DNA from 4 places in the Vibrio mytili genome. Region 4 is predicted to be linked to each of the others. Evidence: predicted binding sites of a transcription regulator. Region 4 holds the regulator's gene; each other region holds the start of a gene.
The links. The regulator CRP, encoded in region 4, controls carbon source genes, mostly activating them, when cyclic AMP is high. The targets are predictions, from matches to a motif close to TGTGANNNNNNTCACA.

Region 1 (6,323 bases), 1.3 Mb from region 4:
GTGCCTTCATGTTCAGGTTCAAAGGTGTTTTTGATTTGCAGTTCGATACCACTTTCACGTAAGCCTGCCGCGGCATTAGGGTGAATCGCCTCCATGCCTAAGTTAGCGAGCTGATCCGCTACATCATAGTTTGTACTACCAATAGGCAACACTTTTTCAGGTCCGACAACACGTGGGTCAGCAGAGCTCAAGTGGTACTCTTTATGAATAATCGCTAAGTCAGCCTGCGTAATCGCAGCAACACGGCTAAATGTCATCTCACTATAACCACGGTCATAAGTGTGCATTAGCCCTTCTTTACAGTAAGCATATCCTGTCACGATCGGTAGCTCTTTTGACACATCGATATCTGAAAACGCGTCGCGAATTGAATCGTCTAAGCTGATTGGCTCTTGCGTATCCCAGCCAGATAAATCAACAAAGCGAGCGTTGATACCCATATTTTTGAGCTTCAATGTGGTGTTGTATGCACTGTGTGCTTCACCGATCGAAGAGAGAAATTCACGAATTTGAGGCAAATACTGGCGCAATGAAAATTGACCGTATTGGCATGTCTCAAGAATATTGGCAATACAGTTTTTCGCTTCCGAAATGCGTGAGCGAATAAACTTATCTGCTCGCATACGATTCATTGGATCAGCAAAAATGTTTTCGTTAGTCAGTAGCATACGATTTTCAACGTACGCTAGAGCCTCTTCCCAGCTGTCATCGCGCTTAGCAACCAGTTGGTATACACCGGCTTTGCTCGTTTTTTTACATTCTAATAGCGCATCTGTCATACCACCGTAAGCCGAAACAACGAAGATTCGGTTATAGGGTGTTTTGGGACGAAGAATAATATTGTCTAAAACGGCGTCAAATGCCGTCATTGATGTACCGCCGATTTTTTCTACGGTAAAAGTCATGATATACCTTTTTTGATTGGTAACTTTAAAAAAAAAGAAAAGAGATTTGATGTGTGAGGCGTTTAAACGCCTCACATTAAGTCATTGATGCTTAGTCAACGAGTGGATATACGCCATTTTCGTCGTGTACTTCAGCGCCAGTGATCGGTGGGTTAAATACACACGCCATTACCATTTCTTTATTTTTATAAGCGCGTAAGTAATGTTCATCGTGTTTATCTAAGATGTATAGCGTACCAGGTTTGATTGGATACGTTTCACCACCCACAACTTCAATCTCACCTTCACCACTCATACAGTAAACAGACTCTAGGTGATTTTGGTAATGAATATGTGTTTCAGTACCTTCGTAAATCGTCGTAATGTGGAAAGAAAAACCCATGTTGTCATCTTTCAACAACATACGGACGCTTTCCCAGTTATCTGATACAACGCGTCGTTCACTGTTTTGACACTCTTCAAGAGTTCTTACGATCATAATTTAAAAATCCTTTTAAGATGCTTGTTTGAAGTGTTTTGCAACAGTTGTTTCTACTGCACTTTCAAAAATGCTGAGTCCTTGATCCAGCTCTGACTCGCTGATCGTCAGTGGACAGAAGAACTTCACAATCTCATCGTCTGGTCCAGCGGTTTCAATCACCATGCCGTTATCAAAACAAGCCTTGGTAATTTCAGCAGACATATCACCATTCACACATTCAATGCCGATCATCATGCCGCGCCCTTTTTCTTGGACGAACATTTGTGGGTAGCGCTTCACACAACGCTGAATGACTTCACTCACACGTTCAGAACACTGTTTAATATGCGTTTCAAAGTCGTCGTTTGCCCAGTAAATTTCTAGCGCTTTCGCTGCAGTCACAAACGCGTGGTTGTTGCCACGGAACGTGCCGTTATGCTCACCAGGTTTCCACTGGTCAAGCTCTGGCTTAAGCAATACAACCGCCATTGGTAGTCCGTAACCACCAATCGATTTAGACAGAGTGACGATATCCGGTTTAATGCCTGATGGTTCAAAGCTGAAGAATGTACCAGTACGGCCACAACCAGCTTGAATATCATCGACAATCACTAATATATCGTTCGCTTTACAGATTTTGCTTAATCGTTGTAGCCACTCGTTAGACGCCGCATTTAAGCCACCCTCACCTTGCACCGTTTCTAGAAGAACAGCAGCAGGTTTATCCATACCGGCAGAATTGTCGTTTAGCATCGTCTCAAACAGAGCCAAACCATCAACTCCCGCATATCCTTCATATGGCAGACGCGTAACGTTATGCAAGCTAGAACCATTACCTTGTCTATGATGCTGGTTACCTGTCGCAGCTAGCGCGCCAGCAGTACAGCCATGGAAACCGTTTGTGAATGCAACTACGCTAGAACGACCAGTCACTTTCTTCGCCAGTTTTAGAGCAGCTTCTACTGCGTTGGTACCCGTTGGACCGGTAAATTGAACTTTGTAGTCCAACTTTCTTGGTTCAAGGATGTAGCGGTTTAAGGCTTCAAGAAAACCAGCTTTCGCTTCTGAATGCATGTCTAAACCGTGAGTAATACCATCCATTTCGATGTATTCGAGCAGAGCTTGCTTGAGTACAGGGTTATTGTGTCCGTAGTTAAGAGATCCTGCGCCAGCTAGGAAGTCTAAGTAGCGCTCACCTTGTTCTGTTTCTAGCCAGCAGCCTTTCGCTTTACGAAATACAACTGGGAAATTATTTGAATAAGAGCGTACGTTAGATTCCTGCTTTTTAAAAATATCCATGATAAGACCGTTTTTGATTCCTATTGTTTGTGGATTACTTGTGTTGAGGATTACTTTAGAGGAATTCGATACAGATATTCTGTATCGTGCTTGCCTTTAAAATGGGCATCTTCATCTAAAAATGTGCTGACTTGGCCTAAATTGCCATTCATCGCGTCCAATTTTTTGAAAAGTGCCCAAGAGGCTTTGTTGTCTTCCGTTATGGTCGTTTCAACCATGTTGACATTGTTTAGTTTTTCTCGTGAAAGCAGTTCTTTAAGCATACGAAGTGCTAATCCGTTCCCTCTAAACTTAGGAGAAACTGCAACCTGCCAAACAAACAGAACGTTCTGCTCATCTGGTTTTTTGTAACCAGAAATGAACCCCGCTATGTCACCATTTTGCTCAACCAAAACACTGGTTTTGCTAAAATGAGAAGACTGTAAAAAATTGCAGTAAGAAGAGTTCATGTCCAATGGTGGACAGTCTGCAATCAAGCTATATATGTCGTCACCATCAGAGATTTTAGGTTCACGAAAAATCCATTTTTTGTTTGTTTCTTTATCAATCTCAGGATAAAGAACCCAAGGTGCTGATGTGATCATGTGAAAAACCATATCCTTTGAGGTCTAATTAAATTTCGCTATTATTATGCGCATCTATCGCCACCAAAAATCAAATATTTGACAGCATTAAGCGAATAATTGTGATCAATATCACATATTTTACAGCCTTAATCAAATCTTAAAATACTTTGAGGTCTAAATTGTTGTGTGAATATTATACAATATTTGCCAAAAATCATGCCAAGATAGCAAAAGATTAGTGCTCTAAATTTTAAAAAATTCACAACCGCCTAACACCCCTGAGGCACGCAAACAGCCTCACACGACAAAATCGGTCAATTAATATTCAAAATTAATTCACACATTCATGGATTCATAGAATAAACACAATCAAAATCACATCAAGTAACTGTTTTTAAAGACAAATAACTCAAAATTCACACAGTAACCTTTTGGTTACATATGAGCCTATTTCGTTCCAAGATAATTGCAGCACGTTGAAATATTCCAGAAAATTGTTTAGAGTACAAAGCGTTAAGCACATAAAAAAGGACGATAAACATGGATCCCATACTGGAAGTTAAGGGACTTTATAAAGTGTTTGGTGAAGCACCAGAACGTGCTTTTTCTCTTATCGAAAAAGGGAACGATAAAGACAAGATATTCGAACAAACCGGTTTAACCGTTGGTGTAAATGATGTCTCTCTTTCGATCAACGAAGGAGAAATTTTTGTCATCATGGGCCTTTCTGGCTCAGGGAAATCGACGCTTGTTCGCCTACTCAATCGACTTATCGAGCCGACTAAGGGAAATGTCTATCTCAAAGGCAAAGATATTGCCCACATTTCTGAAAATGAACTCAGAGAAGTTCGCCGCAATAACATTTCCATGGTTTTCCAAAACTTTGCGCTTATGCCCCATATGAGTGTCATCGAAAACGCAGCATTTGGTTTGGAGTTGGCAGGCGTAGACATAGAAACCCGTCAAGCTAGCGCCCTCTCAGCACTAGAACGAGTCGGTCTTGGTCCATATTCTGAATCATTCCCAGATGAACTGTCCGGCGGTATGAAACAGCGTGTCGGTTTAGCAAGAGCTTTAGCTTGTGACCCAGACATTTTGCTAATGGACGAAGCTTTCTCCGCTCTCGATCCTCTTATTCGTACAGAAATGCAAGACGAGCTGATCAGACTCCAAAATGACGACAGACGAACAATTGTATTTATTTCTCATGACTTGGATGAGGCGATGAGGATCGGGGATAGAATCGCCATCATGCAAAATGGTGATGTCGTTCAAGTTGGTACTCCCGACGAAATTTTACACAATCCGGCCAATGATTATGTAGAAGCCTTTTTCCGAGGCGTAAACATAGCCAGCGCACTCACTGCGAAAGATATCGCGCGTAAAAAGCCAGCTGCGGTATTCAAAAAGTCAGAATACGATGGTCCTGGTTCTGCTATGCAGATGCTCATGGATAACGACCGTGAATATGGCATTGTCGTTGACAAATCAAGTAAATACTCCGGCATTGTGTCTATTGACTCATTGCGTTTAGCTCACAAGGAAAACCGTTCACTCGCCAGTGCTCTACTGGAAGATGGGGTGACACTAGAACCCACACAATCAATCAATGACATTCTTGGGATTGTTGGTGGCGTTCCCTATTCTGTTCCTGTGGTTGATGAACACGGTAATTACTTTGGTGTCGTGACTAAATCACGTCTTCTGCAAACGCTAGATAAGGATTAATACGATGTCATCAGAACAATCAAATAACGATCCGTGGTCACAAACAGCCCCAGCACAAAGCGATCCTTGGGCGCAAGGCGGTGAAGCTGCGGGAAACAATGACTGGTTAAATACAGAAGTTGTCGAACAAGCACCGTTCGATATCATGCATCCTTTTCAGGATGCAATTCTTCCTGTCGATCATTGGGTCGAAAATGGATTAAATTGGTTGGTTGAACACGGTCGTCCGGTCTTTCAAGCGATTAGAATTCCAATTGATTTTATCCTTACATCATTTGAAACCGCCTTGGTCTCAACTCCCGCGCCAATCATGGTACTGATTCTATTTTTATTGGCTTGGCAGTTTTCGAACCTCAAATTAGGCCTTTCAACACTCGTCTCTCTTGTGTTTATTGGTTTAATCGGCGCATGGTCGCAAGCGATGACCACGTTGGCACTGGTGTTAACCGCGGTGTTTTTCTGTTTATTAATAGGCCTCCCCATGGGGATATGGTTATCACGTAGTAACACAGCGGCAAAGTTTGTCAGACCAATTTTAGATGCGATGCAAACTACCCCAGCCTTCGTTTATCTGGTGCCCATTGTTATGTTATTCGGTATCGGTAACGTTCCTGGCGTGGTGGTGACTATCATCTTCGCTTTACCACCAGTAGTACGCCTTACTATTTTAGGTATTCAGCAAGTACCCGAAGAACTTATCGAAGCTGGCCACTCTTTTGGCGCAAACAAAAAGCAAATGTTGTATCGCGTTCAATTACCGCTCGCACTACCGACGATTATGGCTGGCGTAAACCAAACCTTAATGCTGTCACTTTCTATGGTGGTTATTGCCTCCATGATCGCCGTCGGTGGATTGGGACAAATGGTATTACGTGGTATCGGACGACTGGACATGGGGCTTGCTGCAGTTGGTGGTCTTGGGATTGTCATACTGGCGATCTTGTTGGACCGAATTACCCAAGTCCTCGGCGTAAATGCAGGCAATACTAAGCTGCGCTGGTATCACACAGGTCCTGTTTCATACCTTTTAAAATTGAAAACAAAGACGAACCAAGATGACCTAAAAACTAGGAGAAACGTTAATGATTAACTCATGGAAGAACGCGCTGACGATAGGCGCACTTAGTACAATGGCATTTTCCACTTATAGTGTCGCAGAAGATCTCCCAGGTAAAGGCGTTAGCGTCCAACCTGTTCAATCGACGGTGGCCGAAGAAACGTTTCAGACGTTGATCGTCAATCGAGCACTCGAAGAGCTTGGCTACGATGTGAAGCCGACAAAAGAGGTTGATTACAATGTCGCCTACACGTCTATCGCAGAAGGCGATGCAACGTTTTTGGCTGTATATTGGTATCCACTCCATT
Region 2 (6,323 bases), 270 kb from region 4:
CTCTTTCTACCGTGTAATCAATGCCTTGTGTAGAATTGGCTCGTTTCATGGTATCTCTGACTGGTGCAGCCAAAATGCCACCAATGGGGTGAGTACTGCAAACTTCAATCAACCGATCAATATCGGAAATCGATACACAAGGTCTTGCTGCATCATGAACCAATACCCATTCACTCAAACGTTGTGTACTGACGTAACGCAGACCGGAGAGCACAGAGTCGGCTCTTTCACTTCCACCATCAACACGAATCACATCAGGGTGGTTTGCAATTGCCAGCTCCGGATAATAGGGGTCACCTTCGGTAATCGCGACCACTACTTTTGAGATATTCGGATGAGATAGCAGTTTTTCTACGGTATGTTCCAGCACCGCTTTACCTGCGACTAATAAGTATTGCTTCGGGCGGTCTGCCTTCATTCGGCTACCAACACCAGCAGCAGGCACGATAGCAACATGAGATGGGATGACGTCTGACATATTACTCATCTTCTTCACCGATGATGCGATAGAACGTCTCACCTTCTCTTACCAAACCAAGTTCATGACGCGCTCTTTCTTCAATTGCATCAATACCTTGCTTAAGATCATCAATTTCAGCGAACATTTCGTTATTGCGCGCTTGTAGCTTGCTGTTCACTTGCTGTTGAACTTCAATTTCATCTTTTACAGTGTAGTAATCAGACACGCCGTTTTTACCAAACCATAGCGTGTACTGAAGTAAGCCAAACAGTAACGTGAGGACTAAAACAAAGATTCGCATATCGCTGCTAATATTCTGTGCCGGAAGGAGTTAAATAGGGAGACATATATAGCATAAATGCGAGTTTGCCTCTAGGGGAGAAAGGGAGACTCACAGACTCCTCACAGGAAAATCGAAAGAAAGAGACATACACCGTATCTAGAATATCCAAAACAAAATCGCCGAAGCGAGGGTTTTAAAGTTTACAGAACCAATATTAATTCATGAAGAATTAAGCTTGGCCTTTCACTTCTTTAAGACCGCTTTCTTGTAAAAATGGGGGAGATCGCTCACCTAGCGCTTCCTCGATACGGATTAGTTGGTTGCTTTCTTTTAAGTGTGGCAGCAACACGGTCAGAGCGGCTCAACGCTCTTAAATTTCAGTATCTAATACCTGCCTATAAACAAAAACCCCCGCCGAAGCGAGGGTTTTAAAGTTTACAGAACCAATATTAATTCATGAAGAATTAAGCTTGGCCTTTCACTTCTTTAAGACCGCTTTCTTGTAAAAATGGGGGAGCGCGCTCACCTAGCGCTTCCTCGATACGGATTAGTTGGTTGCTTTCTTTTAAGTGTGGCAGCAACACAGTCAGAGCGGCTCAACGCTCTTAAATTTCAGTATCTAATACCTGCTTATAAACAAAAACCCCCGCCGAAGCGAGGGTTTTAAAGTTTACAGAACCAATATTAATTCATGAAGAATTAAGCTTGGCCTTTCACTTCTTTAAGACCGTTGAAAGGAGCGCGCTCACCTAGAGCTTCCTCGATACGGATTAGTTGGTTGTACTTAGCAACACGGTCAGAACGGCTCATAGAACCAGTTTTGATTTGACCTGCAGCAGTACCTACCGCTAGGTCAGCGATAGTTGCATCTTCAGTTTCGCCAGAACGGTGAGAGATTACTGCTGTGTAACCTGCATCTTTAGCCATCTTGATTGCAGCTAGAGTCTCAGTTAGAGAACCGATTTGGTTGAATTTGATAAGGATAGAGTTAGCAACGCCTTTCTCGATACCTTCAGCAAGAATCTTAGTGTTAGTAACGAACAGGTCGTCACCTACTAGTTGAAGCTTGTCACCTAGTAGTTCAGTTTGGTGCTTGAAGCCATCCCAGTCAGACTCGTCTAGACCGTCTTCGATAGAAACGATTGGGAATTGGTTAGCTAGCTCAGCTAGGTAGTGGTTAAACTCTTCAGAAGTGAAAGTTTTACCTTCGCCTTTCATGTTGTAGATGCCAGCTTCTTTGTCGAAGAACTCAGATGCTGCACAGTCCATAGCAAGAGTCACGTCTTTACCTAGTTCGTAACCAGCAGCTGCAACAGCTTCTGCGATAACTTCTAGAGCTTCAGCGTTAGACTTAAGGTTAGGAGCGAAACCACCTTCGTCACCAACTGCAGTGCTGTAACCTTTAGACTTAAGAACTTTAGCTAGGTTGTGGAATACTTCAGCGCCAATACGTAGACCTTCTTTAAGAGTCTTAGCACCAACTGGTTGGATCATGAACTCTTGGATGTCAACGTTGTTGTCTGCGTGCTCACCACCGTTGATGATGTTCATCATTGGTAGAGGCATAGAGAATTGACCAGCTGTGCCGTTTAGCTCAGCAATGTGCTCGTATAGAGGCATGCCTTTCGCTGCTGCTGCAGCTTTTGCGTTTGCTAGAGAAACCGCTAGGATTGCGTTAGCACCAAATTTAGATTTGTTTTCAGTGCCGTCTAGTTCGATCATTACTGCGTCGATTGCAGCTTGGTCTTTAGCGTCTTTGCCAACTAGAGCTTCAGCGATTGGGCCGTTTACAGCTTCAACAGCTTTAAGAACACCTTTACCTAGGAAACGTGCTTTGTCACCGTCACGTAGCTCAAGAGCTTCGCGAGAACCAGTAGAAGCACCAGATGGAGCTGCTGCCATACCTACGAAACCGCCTTCTAGGTGTACTTCAGCTTCTACAGTTGGGTTACCACGTGAGTCGATGATTTCACGACCTAGAACTTTAACGATCTTAGACATTAATGTTTCCTCTCGTTTCAAATATAAATGTCAATTTTAAAGGGTAGCAGAACAACCTTCTCCGCCACCCGTATCCTTTTGCTTACTTCTCGAATTCACCGCGTGAGAATTGACCCGCAGCTTTAACGAAGCCTGCAAACAATGGGTGACCATCGCGAGGCGTCGATGTGAATTCAGGGTGGAATTGCGCCGCTACAAACCATGGGTGTGCAGGGTTTTCGATCATTTCCACCAGTTTTTTGTCCGCAGACAAACCAGAGACTTTTAGCCCTGCTTTCTCAATTTTAGGACGAAGAACATTGTTCACTTCATAACGATGACGGTGACGCTCATGAATCGTCGCACTGCCGTATAATTCGTACGCTTTTGTTCCTTTGGTTAGGTGACAAAGCTGTGAACCAAGACGCATAGTACCACCAAGGTCAGATTTTTCGGTACGCTCTTCTACGTTACCTTCTTCATCGACCCACTCTGTGATCAAACCTACCACAGGATACTTGGTCTCTTTGTTAAATTCTGTTGAATGTGCTCCTTCCATACCCGCAACGTTACGTGCGTATTCGATAAGGGCAACTTGCATACCTAGACAAATGCCAAGGTATGGTACTTTGTTTTCGCGAGCATATTGAGCCGCAAGGATTTTACCTTCTACACCGCGATCACCGAAACCACCAGGAACAAGAATCGCATCTAAACCTTCTAGCAGTTCGACACCACGGGTTTCAATATCTTGTGAGTCAACGTACTTAATAGTGACATTCAAACGGTTTTTCAAACCTGCATGCTTAAGCGCTTCGTTAACCGACTTGTACGCATCTGGCAGTTCAATGTACTTACCGACCATGCCGATGGTCACTTCACCCGTTGGGTTGGCTTCTTCATAGATAACCTGTTCCCATTCTGACAGGTCAGCTTCTGGCGCATTAATACCAAAACGAGTGCAGACTAAATCATCAAGACCTTGAGACTTAATCAATTGCGGGATCTTGTAGATCGAATCTACATCCTTCATTGAAATCACGGCTTTTTCTGACACGTTACAGAATAGCGCAATCTTCTTACGTTCATTGGCTGGAATCGCACGGTCTGAACGACACACCAAGATGTCAGGCTGAATACCAATAGAAAGCAGCTCTTTAACTGAGTGTTGAGTCGGCTTAGTTTTTACTTCACCAGCAGCCGCTAGGTAAGGTACTAGCGTTAAGTGCATGAACATTGCGCGCTCACGGCCTAGCTCAACAGCCAATTGACGGATCGCTTCCATAAATGGGAGTGATTCGATATCACCGACAGTACCGCCTACTTCAACGATAGCCACATCGTGACCTTCGGAGCCAGCGATAACACGGTCTTTGATAGCATTAGTGATATGAGGGATAACCTGAATGGTTGCGCCTAGGTAATCACCACGACGTTCTTTACGAAGTACGTCGGCATAAACACGACCAGCAGTGAAGTTGTTACGCTTAGTCATTTTGGTGCGGATGAAACGCTCGTAGTGACCAAGGTCAAGGTCAGTCTCTGCGCCATCTTCCGTGACGAACACTTCACCGTGTTGAGTTGGGCTCATTGTGCCCGGATCAACGTTGATGTAAGGGTCAAGCTTCATCATAGTCACTTTAAGACCACGAGCTTCTAGAATAGCCGCAAGAGATGCTGCTGCAATACCTTTACCTAGAGAGGATACAACCCCGCCAGTAACAAAAATGTAATTTGTCGTCATGTTTAACCTGAAATTGGTTGAATGAGGGAAATGGAGTGCTTCTGGACGGGAGATAAATATACCAGAAGCTCCTTACCGCCACAACGTGAAATCTATCACAGTGCAATTTTTTATTTTTTGCTTCAAATCAAAGTGAGCAGAGAGAAAGTAACCCCCTAAGATGGGTGACGAGTCAAACCGGTCTCAAAACCAATAACTTTTCTCATAAAAAACATTCATAAACAACCGCTTGTCTCATAAATAATAATGCAATTTAATTTTGTCTCGATTCTTCAGCTTTGACTTCATTCCAAAACGCATCAAGCTCAGACAAACTACAATCGTTCAATTCTTTACCAGAACAGGCTACTTTCAACTCCACTTGCTTAAAGCGCTTAGCAAACTTTAGATTGGCCTTGCCCAACGCCACTTCAGGGTTTTGACCTAAATGACGAGCCAAATTAACTGTGGCAAATAATAAATCCCCCAGCTCTAATGCGACTTTTTCCTCATCGACTTCGACTTGTAAAGCCTCTTCCATCACCTCATCAATCTCTTCGTGCACCTTAGCCACTACTGGGCCGAGAGAGTCCCAATCAAACCCGACTCTCGCACATTTTTTTTGGATTTTTGTAGCACGTAAAAGTGCCGGTAACGCATTTGGTATTGAGTCTAGGATACTTTCTTCTTGTTTGCCTACTTGAACTTTTTCTTTTGCTTTTTCCGCTTCCCAATTGGCGTTAATTTCATCGTCAGAGTCGAAAGTAACGTCGGAAAAAACGTGCGGATGGCGTCGAGTCAGTTTTTCATTAACCGTTTCCACTACATCTGAAAAATCAAACAGTTCCTGTTCTTTCGCCAACTGGCTATAAAAAATCACCTGAAACAGCAAATCACCCAGTTCTTCTTTGAGGTTGGGCCAATCGCGATTCTGAATTGCATCGACAACTTCATACGTTTCTTCTAGCGTATGCGGCACAATGGTGTCAAAAGTCTGCTTCAGATCCCACGGACAACCACTCTCTGGATCACGCAACTGCGCCATAATCGCTTCAAGCTGTTCAATTGGATGGTTCATATACTTTCCCTTAAAACAAAATGTTCCTTTAAATCAGGATTCCTAAAAACAAAAAGGCGAGCAGCATCACCACTCACCTTATAATTTTTCATATCTCTATTTTTGCTAAGTAGTGGGTTCTTCTAACAAGGCGGTAATCTTGTAAGACTCCTGAGCATAGCTTGCCTATGTGATGAGCCTGGGCCGGCATTCCGGAAAAAGTGAAACCAACGCAGTTAGAAAGCCAAATGAGACATATGCGCAACTCTCTAAATAGTTGAAGTTGTAGCTAGGCGACAAACAAACGAGACTCCTGAGCATGGTTCACCATGTGATGGAGCGAGTGCGTGCAGTCAACAACGCTACAACAATAACTATGAAGAGAGTTTTAGCCGAGACGTTTCACCGTCATCACATCTTTTATTTGCTCAACCCGTTTCGACACGCGAGAAAGAACCTCGATATTGGTCACTTCGAGATCAAAGTCCATGATGGCTAACTGACGACGATAATCGACACGGCTCTTCATGCTGGTTACTTTGATTTTTTCGTTGGCAAACAAGGTGGTGATGTCTTTGAGCAAACCGCCTCGCTCCATCGCTTCTACACGAACGGTAAGAATATAAGAACCAACAAAACCACTTCCCCAGACGGTATCTATGATCCGCTCTGGCGCGTGATGACGAAGTTCCTCTAACTGCTCGCAGTCACTGCGGTGAACGGATATACCTCGTCCTTGAGTGATGTAACCACAAATTTCATCACCAGGTATGGGTTGACAACAACGAGCGAGGTGCGTCATTAAGTTATCAACACCTTC
Region 3 (6,323 bases), on a different replicon from region 4:
CTTGGCACTTTTATAGAGACGTAAGGTTATCTCTCTTTCTGCCTTATGATCAACCATCGGCTTGTGATAATCCAGTAAAGAAAATTGCTCCCATTTCCACGGGTTATGAATAAACTTGTTTGGGACCTGCTTGATCTCTGGCACCCAGTAACGAACAAACTGCCCATCAGCGTCGAACTTCTCACCTTGGCTTATCGGATTAAATATCCGAAAGTAAGGCTGGCCATCACAGCCGGTCGACGCAGACCATTGCCACCCACCGTTGTTCGCGGCAAAATCACCATCAACCAACTTGCTCATAAAATAGGCTTCTCCCCATCGCCAGTCGATATGCAAGTCTTTAGTCAGAAAGCTCGCGACGATCATGCGCAATCGATTATGCATCCACCCTGTTTGATTAAGTTGGCGCATAGCTGCATCCACTATCGGATAGCCTGTTTCGCCATTTTTCCAGCGCTCAAATGCCTGCTCATCGTATGACCACTGAATGCAATCTTCCCAATCGATAAAGCCTTTCCCTTTCACGAGTTTTGGTTCAAACACCAACAAGTGCTGATAGAATTCACGCCAGATGATCTCACTTAACCAGGTTGCTTTACCCTCAGTCAGATCAGCTTGATCGTTTTCGGCAAACAACCTTGCGATACATTGCCTAGGCGACAAAGCGCCTATCGCCAAATAAGGTGATAACTGGCTAGTCCCCTCAATGGCTGGGAAATCTCTTTCTACTCGATAATCGTCACTACGCTCCCGCGCAAACTGTCGCAATTGTTTGAGGATAGCCTGGGTAGAAACGACCCAATTCTGACTGGATTCTCGTGGATAACTAAAATCGAAATCAGGTAAAAGAGTGTCTCTCTCTATCAAGCTCAGTATATCTTGCGGCAAGACATCCTGAGCATGAGGCTTTGAAACAGAAGGTAATTGAAATTGTTGGAGCCAAGCGCGTTTAAACGGCGTAAAAACTTTAAAGTACAGCCCTTGTTTGTTCAAAACCGTCGTTGGCGCGTGCACACATTTATCGTGAAAACCCTCAAAGCTAATGTCATATTGCTTTAGCCTCTCAGAGGTTTGGTGGTCAAGCGCTTGCTCATTAACTTCATAATGTAAATTAGCCATGACACGCGTCGCACCAATGTGTTGTGACCAGCGACAAATCACATCAGGACACTCTTCAAAGCTCGGCACTTCACGGTAAAGTAATGGAATATTAAGTTCAGCTAACTCTTTATTGAGTATCTCTAAGCGACGAGCGATAAGATCGGCTTGCATCGGAGCCATGTGATGCTGCTCCCATTGTTTTGGGGTCGATATAAAACACGCCACAACGGGCAATCCTGTCGCTAAAGCTGCATTTAATGCCGTGTGGTCTAGCGTTCTTAAGTCCCGCCTGAACCATACCAGTACCATGCTCTCTCCTTACTTTTAAGTGAATATACGCAACAATCCCAGCAACAAAGTTGACCGTTGATACTGTGATAGATGACAGTGAATGTTCAGTAGTAAAATTTACTGATTAAAATGCAATTTTCCGATCACTTCAGAGTATTGAATACGCTGTGGAAATTTAGCCTGAAGCGCTTTTAAGACGTCAAGTTGCTTTGCTGCAAGTGCTTTGTTAGAAAACAGATAAATGCTCTGGTATCGGTCGAGAACCGGGTGATCAATCAACCCTGATATGTCTTCGACTTTATCAATCAAGGTCGTGTGATACCCTTGTTCACATAGCATTGCAGCTTGGATCCAACTTTCCGACTCGCGAGTTTGTTCGAAACTGATCAGTAAACATTTTCCTTTAGAAGATGCTTTATTCTCTGAGTCAATAACCAAAGCGAGTCGAGTGATCAGACAAGTTTGAAAAAGGCCGCGTTGCAAGGTTCTTAACGGGCCCTTCACCATCTCCAACGCATCGAAAATAGGCATAATGAACTGCTCGATAACTAAATTGAGTGGATACTCCTTCATTACCGACGACATTAGCGCCTCGGTCTTGCCATGATTAAGGTCGGCTAAGGCCGAAAGTAGCACGCCCACTTCTTCTAACGGCGGTGTCTCTGTCCCAATGTCGACATCACTCGTTTGCCCTAATAACCCTTTAACTTTGCCAATTGCAACGCCTTTCGCCAGCCAGCCTTGAATCTCCTTAATCGTGTCAATATCCTGCTGACCATACAATCGATGCCCTTTCTCTGTCCGTTGAGGCTGAATAAGGTTATATCGTCTTTGCCAGGCTCTTAAGGTGACAGGCTTAACGCCAGTGATTTCAGAGACATCTCGAATTGCGTAATATTTTTCTTCAGAGTTACAAGCCATAACGTAATCTCATCTCCTGAGGATGTGGATCTAAAAATTTTTGTTTTTGTAAATACTCATCTGGGTAAGTATTGAGGTAGTGCTTAATTAAGGTCAGTGGTGCCAGCAAAGGCAGCGTACCAATACGATAATCGTCAATCACGGTTGCCAATTCTTCCTTTTCCTCTTTCGTTAAAGAACGCTTAAAATACCCTTGCAAATGCATTAAGACATTGGTGTTATTTTTACGACTGGCTCGGTTTCCTAGCGCCTTCATCAAGCCCAATCGATATTCTTTGTAAAACTCTTCTATGTCATACGCCGCGACATTGGCGACTAGACGCCCTAAAGAACGATACGATTCCGGATGGTGGGCCATTAGCGTTAATTTGTAACGGGAATGGAAATCTATAATTTTGCCTCTTGTGGGCTCTCCGTCCATTGAAGAATAGAAATCCTTGAGACAGAAAACTCGGGTAATAAAATTTTCTTTAAGAACAGGATCGTTTAAGCGACCGTCTTCTTCAACGGGTAGCCACGGCATCTTTTTCATCAGGGTTTGCGTATATAGCCCAACCCCTTCTTTAGATGCATTGTGCTTGGTATACACCTTGACTCGTTCCATGCCACAGGTCGGTGACTTGGCACAAACGATGTAACCACATAAATCTTCACTTTGAAGCTCATCTACTTTATTCGCAGAGTAAGCTAGCATGTTGTCGGTATGATCATTTTCAGGATTTTTTGTTTCCACTAAGGCAATTCGCTCATTATCAGAAATCAAACGAATCGTAGGCCTAGGAACTGGCATTCCGACCCCCACCTCGGGACACACAGAGACAAAATCAAAAAATTGACTGAGTTCTTTCGTGACGAAATTACTCACTTTGTGGCCAGAGTCAAAACGAACTCGTTCGCCCAAAACACAAGAACTGATACCGACCTTGATTAAAGAATCCATAACGCACCAACCTATACAAACGAATTTTATGTATAACTTATAGCAAGTCACTTAAAATTGTACAAGAAAATTAACTGTACAATTTAAATCTTCTACTCTGTTGTAGCCAAAGGCGATCATCAAGATGGATAAAAGTTTTCAATAAACCATTATTTAATTCGGTGAGCTTGAAAATAACCGGAAGCAAATCGATTGCTCCTTTACTTTCAACATATTTAGTTATCAACATCATTCACCTTGGGTAAATGAATGCTTTTTGTGACTAATCTCTCAAGTAAGCCCTACCTATCCCGATACTATTGCTTCAACGAAAACGAGCAATTTCAACAGAATTGGTAACAACGTTGTATAATCAAGACGTTTTATCAAAAAAACTTTGGAGAGTACTTATGGCAACCCCACACATCAACGCACAACCAGGTGATTTCGCTGAAACCGTTCTTATGCCAGGCGACCCTTTGCGTGCCAAATACATTGCCGAAACTTTTCTAGATGATGTAAAACAAGTTTGTGATGTTCGCAACATGTTCGGCTACACAGGTACTTACAAAGGTAAAAAAGTTTCTGTCATGGGGCATGGTATGGGCATCCCTTCATGCTGTATCTACGTTCACGAGCTTATCGCTGAATACGGTGTGAAAAATGTTATCCGTGTTGGCAGCTGTGGTGCAGTACGTGACGACGTTAATCTAATGGACGTTGTGATTGGTATGGGGGCTTCTACAGACTCAAAAGTGAACCGTATCCGTTTCAACAACCACGACTTTGCAGCAATTGCTGACTTCAGCCTGCTAGAAGAAGCGGTCAAGCAAGCTCGCAGCCAAGAAGTGCCTGTAAAAGTGGGTAACGTATTTTCAGCGGACCTATTCTACACACCTGAAGCAGACATCTTCGAGAAGATGGAAAAGCTCGGTATTCTTGGTGTTGATATGGAAGCGGCGGGTATCTACGGTGTCGCAGCGGATCTAGGTGCAAAAGCACTGACCATCCTTACGGTTTCTGACCACATCATCCGCGGCGAGAAACTGAGTTCAGAAGAGCGTCAAAAGTCATTCAATGACATGATGAAAGTCGCACTAGAAACGGCAATCAACATTTAATAATAATGATTCAACTATTCGCAGTCGGTGCCTGACCGACTGCCCGAATTACCCAGAGGGGGCGATCGTGTCTAACGGCAAACTGCCAAAAGACGCAGATGGGTTACAACTCAACTTTTGTAAAACATTGGCGTGTGACAACTTTGGATTGAGTGATGCAAAATATTATATTTTGCAACATGCTAACCCTAAGCGTCCGGCGATGGTATGCCGTGAATGTGGAGCTTTCCCCCCTTTACTTAACAACCGAGACGTGGTGAACGAACTTCATCGCTTAAGACAGGTCCATAGCGACGGGCTGCCTGCGTGTCGAAATGACGCCTGTGAAAACTTCGGACTCTCAGTCCACACCCACAAACACCTCTATCACGCGTTTGGCTATAGTGGCGATCGCCAACGATACCGATGTAAAGCGTGTCAAAGTACATTTGTTGATAAATGGTCTGGTGCCAACAACAAGCTTCAGTTTCAAGAGAACCTAATGGGCTTGCTGTTTACCGGCTATTCGGTACGCGAGATCTGCCGCAAGCTAAGTATTAATCCGAAAACCTTTTATGATCACGTCGATCACATTGCCAGTCGTTGTCGTCGAAAGTTAGCCACCATCGACGCTCGTTGGGTGAACCATGCGAAACAATATGAACTCTCGTCCAATTACATCGCTCTACAGCCAAAAAGTAACAATGGCGTCTATTGGATTGTATCTGGTGAGGCTCATTCTGGTTATATTCTTTGCCAACACGTGAATTACTCATCAACCGATGAGCCTGTTGGTTCAATTGATCATAATCCCTACGACGATGTATCTCATTTTGTCTCACATGAATATACGGCGGAAGCCAGCGAGCCGCTATCGGTTCCTTCTAACAACCTTCGTGAGCGTATTGATCAGAAATACCAAACCATTCTGGCTCGCGGAAATGTAGAGGACCCATTAGGAAACCTCAGTACGTTCAATTATCCATCCAAAGGAGCGTTGATCTACCCGCCTTACACATCTTATGCGCATTATTTACACGTCTTGGACATGTGCGATTCAGACAAGCGGGTATCTATCTACATACCTCAAGATCCTCTACTTCGCTCTGCTGCATTAAGTGTTTGTCTTGACCGCATCCGACAAAAAAACGTCGATTTAATGTACGTAGAAGAGGATCCTGGATGGGACATCCGCGCACCGTTTGGGAAAATCGACATCGCCTACATGAGTTGGTGGCGAGATCGATGGGCTATTTCTAGTCAACGTACAGGAGAGATTGATTCCAACGAGCATAAGGAAAGTACCAAAAACAAAGGTGTCTGTTACCTTGCAGGGGACAACAATACTCCTGAAGCTTGGCTCAATGTGGCGACAATACATCACGTAGAGTTTTATCAAAGCCGCTTCCAACTTCTGTTTGAAAGCTTTATAAACGAACCTCGTCGCAAATTAAGACCTGGAGGGATTTTACCCCTTTTGGATATTTTCAGAGCTTGGCATAATTTGTGCTACCAAGATAAAGAAGGTCTCACCGCCGCACAAAGGCTATACGTTACTGACGCTCCTTTGACGATAAAACAGCTTCTATCCTAACTCTCTGAACTGTCCAGACGTTTTATATGAGGTGATGTTATGCGGTATTAATGTGCACCTGATAGTTGACTGTAATTCTAATTACAGGAAGTGCCAGTTCGATAGAGATGGGTGTTAAAGTTGGACAAAAGCCAAATAGTAGATGAGCTAAAGCAACTCAAAGAGCAAGCAAAACTTCACCCTGAAGCGACACTTCGGGCAACGGAGCTTTGTCGAATTCGTGCGGAGCAAACACTGTTTGTCGAAGGGGAAATCAAAGCGCTAATCATTATGGCTCATTGTCATTGGTGCTTAATGGACTACCGTCAAGGACTCAAGTTAATCAAAGAGGCCTATCGCAGACAGAATCAACTCGAAACAGACGATCATCTACCAGAAATTCTTCATTTATTCGCCC
Region 4 (6,323 bases):
TTGCTGAGCCTGCCCCGTTTATGGGACCGCAGATTTCTCTTGCAGCAGCGAAATTTATCCTCGACGCACAAGCCAATCTACAATCGTTAGGTGGGGAAAGCTTGGTCGAAGCGAAGGCTGCTCAAGCCGCGTTTGTGACTCCGGGCATCATTGATGTGACGAATATCGCTGAACTTCCCGATGAAGAGTACTTTGGTCCTTTACTTCAGGTGGTGCGCTACGAAGGACTCGAAAAAGCGGTGGCGTTGGCCAATGATACCCGCTTTGGTTTATCTGCTGGCCTTGTTTCTACTGATGACCAAGAATGGGAATACTTCGTTGATCATATCCGCGCTGGTATCGTCAACCGTAACCGCCAATTGACGGGCGCCAGCGGTGACGCACCATTTGGTGGTCCGGGAGCGTCAGGTAACCTTCGTCCAAGTGCTTACTATGCAGCGGATTATTGTGCCTACCCAATGGCCTCGATGGAAGGCCAAGAAACGGTATTGCCAGCGGCATTGAGTCCTGGTGTTAGCCTATCGTGACAAGACTGGACTGCTCGACCATTATTCTGGACGGCCCTAGGGCTGTGGACGAGCAGTCATCTTATCGTTGAACCCATGCATTTCGTAACAAGGAGCGGTTATGACGCCCGATGTATTATTCAAATCATTATGGCAAGACTATATTCAGCGCCTTTGTCCTTCAGCAGCTAAAGTCCATCAGCTGCTTCAGGAAGATGAGCCATTAATTAATGATCATATTGCACTGCGTACTTTTAATGTTGCCCCTCTTGGTATTGAAACGCTCGCAAAGCCGTTTTTAGCGGTAGGGTATAAAGCGTGTGGTGACTACGTATTTGAAAGCAAAAAACTGATCGCTAAGCACTACGAGCATCCGGATCCGAAGCTGCCAAAAGTTTTTATCAGTGAACTCAAAGTCGAAGAGTGTTCTGCAGCACTGCAAACCATCGTGGCGAAGATAGTGGCACAAGTGAATCAGAGTCAGCTTGCGGGGCACGAGTTTTTATATGCTGGACGTTTGTGGGAGCTCAGTTTTGCTGATTTTCAGACTTTAGCTAAGGAGAGCGAATACGCCTCTTGGTTGGCTGCTCACGGTTATGGCGCCAATCATTTCACGGTGAGTGTCAACCAGTTAAGTCAGTTTGATGAGGTGAAACAAGTGAATGATCATCTTCGTCAGGCGGGTTTTGTGATTAACGAGTCTGGCGGAGAGGTGAAAGGGTCACCTGAGGTTCTGCTTGAGCAATCGTCAACGATGGCGGACAGAGTCACCGTGATGTTCACCGAAGGAACAGAGAACATCCCTGGCGGATTTTATGAGTTTGCTAAGCGGTATCCAATGGAAAACGGTGACCTCTACCCTGGATTTGTGGCGGCATCAGCGGATAAAATCTTTGAAAGTACGAACCGTTAATTTTACCGTCTGCATTGCCTATACCACATCTGGGTAGTCACTCTGTATCTGTGTCGTAAATACAACAAAAGCCACCAATGTTGCCATTGGTGGCTTTTTCTATTGATTGCCGGTCGGTTAATGCAGGATTAACGAGTACCGTAAACCACGATGGTTTTGCCGTGAGCAGAAATCAGGTTCTGCTCTTCTAGCATCTTCAAGATACGACCTACTGTCTCACGAGAACAGCCAACGATCTGACCGATTTCTTGACGAGTGATCTTGATTTGCATGCCGTCAGGGTGAGTCATTGCATCTGGTTGTTTCGCAAGGTTCAGAAGCGTCTGAGCGATACGACCAGTTACGTCTAGGAACGCTAGGTCACCCACTTTTTGGCTAGTAACTTGAAGGCGGCGAGCCATCTGCGCAGAAAGGCGCATTAGGATGTCCGGGTTAACTTGGATCAGCTGACGGAATTTCTTGAAAGAAATTTCAGCAACTTCACAAGGAGATTTAGCGCGAACCCAAGCTGTACGCTCTTGGTCTTCCTCGAATAGACCAAGTTCACCAATAAAGTCTCCTTGGTTGAGGTAAGAAAGGATCATCTCCTTACCTTCTTCGTCTTTGATAAGAACCGCGACAGAGCCTTTGACGATGTAGTACAACGTTTCCGCTTTTTCACCTGCGTGAATCAGCGTGCTCTTTGATGGGTACTTATGAATATGACAATGTGAAAGAAACCACTCTAATGTTGGGTCGGTTTGAGGTTTACCTAGAACCATAATATCTCACTTCCTCTGCAGGGTACGCTTGCGCTATCCATATTTTAGTTTCACTTAGATTCACTAGAATAAGAACACTTATTGTATGGTGCAAGCTCTCTTGTGTCTCGGTAAGAAATAGTATCCTTTTTCTAAAACGATTTCTTGATTTTAATCGTGCCATGATTGAGAATTTGTACGCAAAATTGTGCACATGATCACGGTATGAAAAGTAAACACCTAAGCAGCAAGGTTTTTAGCCAATTTTTCCCGTTTCGATAAGCTGTTGTAGGATTGGTCGCACAATCAACTCCATGGCAAAACTCATTTTCCCCCCTGGCACCACAATGGTGTTATGACGCGACATAAACGAACCATCGATCATCGCCAATAGGTAAGGAAAGTCGACTTTCTTGATACCGCGCAGTCGAATGACGACAAAACTTTCATCCAGACTTGGAATGCCTTTCGCATTCAGCGGGTTTGACGTATCCACGGTTGGCACGCGCTGAAAGTTAATGTGCGTGCGGGAAAACTGTGGCGTGATGTAGTTCAGGTAGTCGTCCATGGAGCGAACAATCGAATCCATGACGGCTTCACGAGAGTGTCCTCGGTCTCGCGTATCACGAACGAATTTTTGAATCCATTCTAAGTTAACGATCGGCACCATCCCAATCAGAAAATCCACATGCTGCGAGACATTGACATCCCCATCAACGACGCCGCCATGTAACCCTTCATAAAAGAGTACATCGCTGTTTTCTGGGAGATCTTGCCAGGGAGTAAACGTACCCGGCATCTGATTATACGGCACTGCCTCGTCAAAAGTGTGCAGATAGCGACGTATGCTGCCTGTGCCATCTTCTCCATACTGACGAAAAAAATCTTGTAAGCCGGGAAAGTCGTTCGCTTGTGGACCAAAGTAGCTAATGTGTCGACCTTGTTCGCGAGCCTTACGAATCTCAATGTCCATCTCAGGGCGAGTAAACCGATGGAAACTGTCACCTTCTACCCAAGCGGGTTTAACGTTCATCATATTGAACATCTTACGGAAGGCTTCAGATGTAGTGGTCGTGCCGGCACCGGAAGAACCGGTGACCGCAATGATTGGGTGTTTCGCTGACATGACAAACCTTGTCGAAATTTACGTACCTGTCTGTTCAACAATGGGCTGCTGAACGGTTGATGACCCACTATAGCACGTCATAAACGCATGTCATTGAGTAGGTGTTAGAACTTTGCGCTTAGTTGAATATCTACGGTTTCGTGTAGCTCAGAGAAGACAATGACGGCTTCCCCTTTCTCCAACTGAGTTTTTACCTGATCGACTTTGTCTTGCAAAGAGACTTCGGTTGACCCGTAATCGGTACCTTCACGCAAAACAAATTCACGAATTAAGTTTTCCAGAGTTTCTGGTGAGATGTCTTGCCAGGGAATAATCATAAATACCTCTAAATTTTATGATAAGCCGTTGGTAGCCGAGTTGTTTAGCTACACCAATGGCTTGAATGGGGGAGGGCTGGTTGAATGTGGATCACATTTACTGTGTATGGCGAGGCGATACCTTAGACAGGTATTCGGCGGCAATACATTCGTAATATGCAGGCAGCGCTTCTTCCAACCAAAATGTGGGTTTTAAAGTACTCCCAGAGAGAAAACCGACATGACCACCATGTTCGTAAAGTCGATAGTCGATGTTATCGGGTAGCACGAATTTAGGAATAACGTCATCGGTCATAAAGGGATCGTCTTTCGCATGAATGATAAGGGTCGGTAAGGTAATTTGCTTTAACTTGGATAGCCCAGAGCATTGTTCATAGTAGTCTTGTGCGTCTTTAAAACCATGCAGTGGTGCCGTGATCAAATCGTCGAATTCATATAACCGGGTCACGCGTTTGATCGAGTTATACGACAAGGCCAGTTCACCATGCAATAAATCATGTTTTTGCAATGCATTACGTTTGAGCGAAGATAATAAGTAACGTCTATAGACTTTTGAGAACCCCTGTTCGATTCGGCTAGCACAAGCGGCTAAATCAAGCGGTGCAGACACAATCGTTGCGGCTGTGAGTATGGGATCCTCGCGGTATTGAGCTAAGTAGTTGGCTAGCATGTTACCGCCAAGGGAAATCCCTACCGCGACTTTGGGGTTATCCGGGAAGCGTTCGTTAAGGTGCTCTAAAAAGTAGCGTGCATCGGTAACTTCACCAGAGTGATAAGCACGGGCTGTTTTGTTGGGTTTGCCACTACAGCCACGAAAATGCATCATCACAGATAACCATCCTGATTGGGAAAAGGCGTTCATTAGCCCATTAGCATAAGGGCTATAGAAACAGCCTTCTAGTCCGTGAAAAAGAATAAAAATGGGTTTTTGCTTTGCTGAGTCTTGGCTGGCGTCCTCGCTCCAGGCCAGATCAAGAAAGTCGCCATCAAGGGTGTCCAAAGTTTGCCAGGCAGGCGAAAACAACGCCTTTTTCCTAATGAAGCGAGGCAATAACGTCTGAAGGTGCGGGTTTTTAATCCCAGCGGCTGCGATAAATTGTGTCATACCTAACTGCTCTCATTTATCCTCCAGCATCCATGGGAGGGCTTATTGATATAACTATATTATAGGTATTCTACAGGTTTATGGGTGTCTCTGTGGGTGAATGTTTGGTACCGGAATAGCAAAAGCGTGCTGCAAATGCTCACCTCCCAACTGTCGGCAGTAACGCAGTGTGAGTGGGTCACCATCGTTTTTTATTAAACGGAGTGAGTTGATGCATTCCACTAAGTCCGCTTGTTGCTGTTTTTCGAGTTGCAGTTCAAATTGCAATGATTCCCGATACAAGGTGTCGTTGACTTGCGACTTGAGATGGCGTCGTAAGTCGCGAAATGAGTGGAGTAATGCTTCGCTGCGGCCAAGGCAGCTTTGCACCAGGTGCCAGTCTTTTTCCTGAAATATAAGCTGCTGCTCGTCCAGCCATCTGAGCAGCAGCAGCAGATTCACGTTGCCGTGATAGTTGTTTTGTAAAGATAAGCACGCTTCTTTGACTTCTCGCACACCATAAAATTGCAGACTAAACTGCCATAAATGTTCCAGAGTCAAGGTGTATTCTGCGTGTTTATTGGTCATTGATTAAACTCAACCTCCATCTGCTCCAGCTGTTCCTGTGCAGACATCCATTCCATTTCGACTTCTTCAAGCTCCGACTTACTGGATGCTTGACGTGCCAGCGCATCATTTAGTTTAGACTTATTTTCGGCGTCATACAGCGTGTTATCTGCTAATAGCGCTTCTACTTCTGCCAGTGCAGCACCTAACTTATCCATTTTGTTTTCTAACTGTGTCAGGGTTTTGCGAATTGGCGCGGTCTGTTTACGAAACTCTGCTTCGCGGCGTTTTTGTTCTTTTTTGGCCGCTGCACTGTTGGTGCTGTCTTTAGCAGGTTGTGACGCCTGCGCTTCTTTGCGTTCTGCCCTTTGTTGTTCTGTTAGCCACTTGTAATAGTCGTTCAGGTCTCCATCGAACGGAGCCACTTGGCGATCATGCACTAGGTATAAATCATCGGTTGTCGCTCGCAACAGGTAGCGGTCGTGCGAGACGATTACCATGGCGCCTTCAAAGGTTTGCAGGGCCATCGTCAGCGCTTGACGCATGTCTAAATCCAAGTGGTTGGTCGGCTCATCGAGCAACAGTAGATTCGGCTTTTGCCAAACAACCAGTGCTAAAACAAGGCGTGCTTTTTCACCGCCGGAGAAAGGGGCAACCTTCTCCAGTGCCTTATCGCCTTGAAAACCGAAGCTGCCTAAGTAATCGCGCAGTTGCTGTTCGGTTTGATCCGGTGCGATCTGCATCATATGTTGCAGCGGGGTTTCTTCTGGATGTAGGGTCTCTAATTGATGCTGGGCGAAGTAGCCGATTTTGACCCCTTGCGAGTAGGTCAGGTCACCACCTTGGGCGCTGAGTTCACCAGAGAGCAATTTGATCAAGGTTGATTTACCCGCACCGTTACGACCCAGTAGGCCGATACGACTGCCTGGTACCAGATTAAGGCGTATTTTTTCCAGAATTAAATGGTCACCGTAACCTGCCGAAACCTCATCCATCATCATGATAGGGTTCGGTAATGCGGCAGGCTCACGGAACTGAAAACTAAATGGATTATCAAACTGTGCAGGCAA

Region 1: the regulator CRP is predicted to act here: its motif matches at 3,349-3,364, upstream of ectA (diaminobutyrate acetyltransferase).
Region 2: the regulator CRP is predicted to act here: its motif matches at 4,552-4,567, upstream of ONE56_RS10920 (CTP synthase).
Region 3: the regulator CRP is predicted to act here: its motif matches at 3,511-3,526, upstream of deoD (purine-nucleoside phosphorylase).

The regions. Positions count from the first base shown of each region.
Region 1 is NZ_CP110481.1:1,337,098-1,343,420, reverse strand. It holds gene ONE56_RS06275 (aspartate kinase) at 1-905, opposite strand, end outside; gene ONE56_RS06270 (ectoine synthase) at 997-1,383, opposite strand; gene ectB (diaminobutyrate--2-oxoglutarate transaminase) at 1,399-2,664, opposite strand; gene ectA (diaminobutyrate acetyltransferase) at 2,715-3,248, opposite strand; gene proV (glycine betaine/L-proline ABC transporter ATP-binding protein ProV) at 3,771-4,958, shown strand; gene proW (glycine betaine/L-proline ABC transporter permease ProW) at 4,963-6,048, shown strand; gene proX (glycine betaine/L-proline ABC transporter substrate-binding protein ProX) at 6,041-6,323, shown strand, end outside.
Region 2 is NZ_CP110481.1:2,384,382-2,390,704, forward strand. It holds gene ispD (2-C-methyl-D-erythritol 4-phosphate cytidylyltransferase) at 1-478, opposite strand, end outside; gene ftsB (cell division protein FtsB) at 480-761, opposite strand; gene eno (phosphopyruvate hydratase) at 1,443-2,744, opposite strand; gene ONE56_RS10920 (CTP synthase) at 2,827-4,467, opposite strand; gene mazG (nucleoside triphosphate pyrophosphohydrolase) at 4,721-5,524, opposite strand; gene relA (GTP diphosphokinase) at 5,892-6,323, opposite strand, start outside.
Region 3 is NZ_CP110482.1:1,175,664-1,181,986, forward strand. It holds gene phrB (deoxyribodipyrimidine photo-lyase) at 1-1,410, opposite strand, end outside; gene ONE56_RS18815 (MerR family transcriptional regulator) at 1,510-2,313, opposite strand; gene ONE56_RS18820 (DUF523 and DUF1722 domain-containing protein) at 2,303-3,253, opposite strand; gene deoD (purine-nucleoside phosphorylase) at 3,643-4,353, shown strand; gene ONE56_RS18830 (transposase) at 4,421-5,926, shown strand; gene ONE56_RS18835 (hypothetical protein) at 6,047-6,323, shown strand, end outside.
Region 4 is NZ_CP110481.1:2,649,501-2,655,823, reverse strand. It holds gene astD (succinylglutamate-semialdehyde dehydrogenase) at 1-527, shown strand, start outside; gene ONE56_RS12225 (DUF1338 domain-containing protein) at 628-1,419, shown strand; gene crp (cAMP-activated global transcriptional regulator CRP) at 1,548-2,180, opposite strand; gene ONE56_RS12215 (phosphoribulokinase) at 2,416-3,285, opposite strand; gene ONE56_RS12210 (YheU family protein) at 3,390-3,602, opposite strand; gene ONE56_RS12205 (hydrolase) at 3,700-4,707, opposite strand; gene ONE56_RS12200 (TIGR02444 family protein) at 4,786-5,274, opposite strand; gene ONE56_RS12195 (ABC transporter ATP-binding protein) at 5,271-6,323, opposite strand, start outside.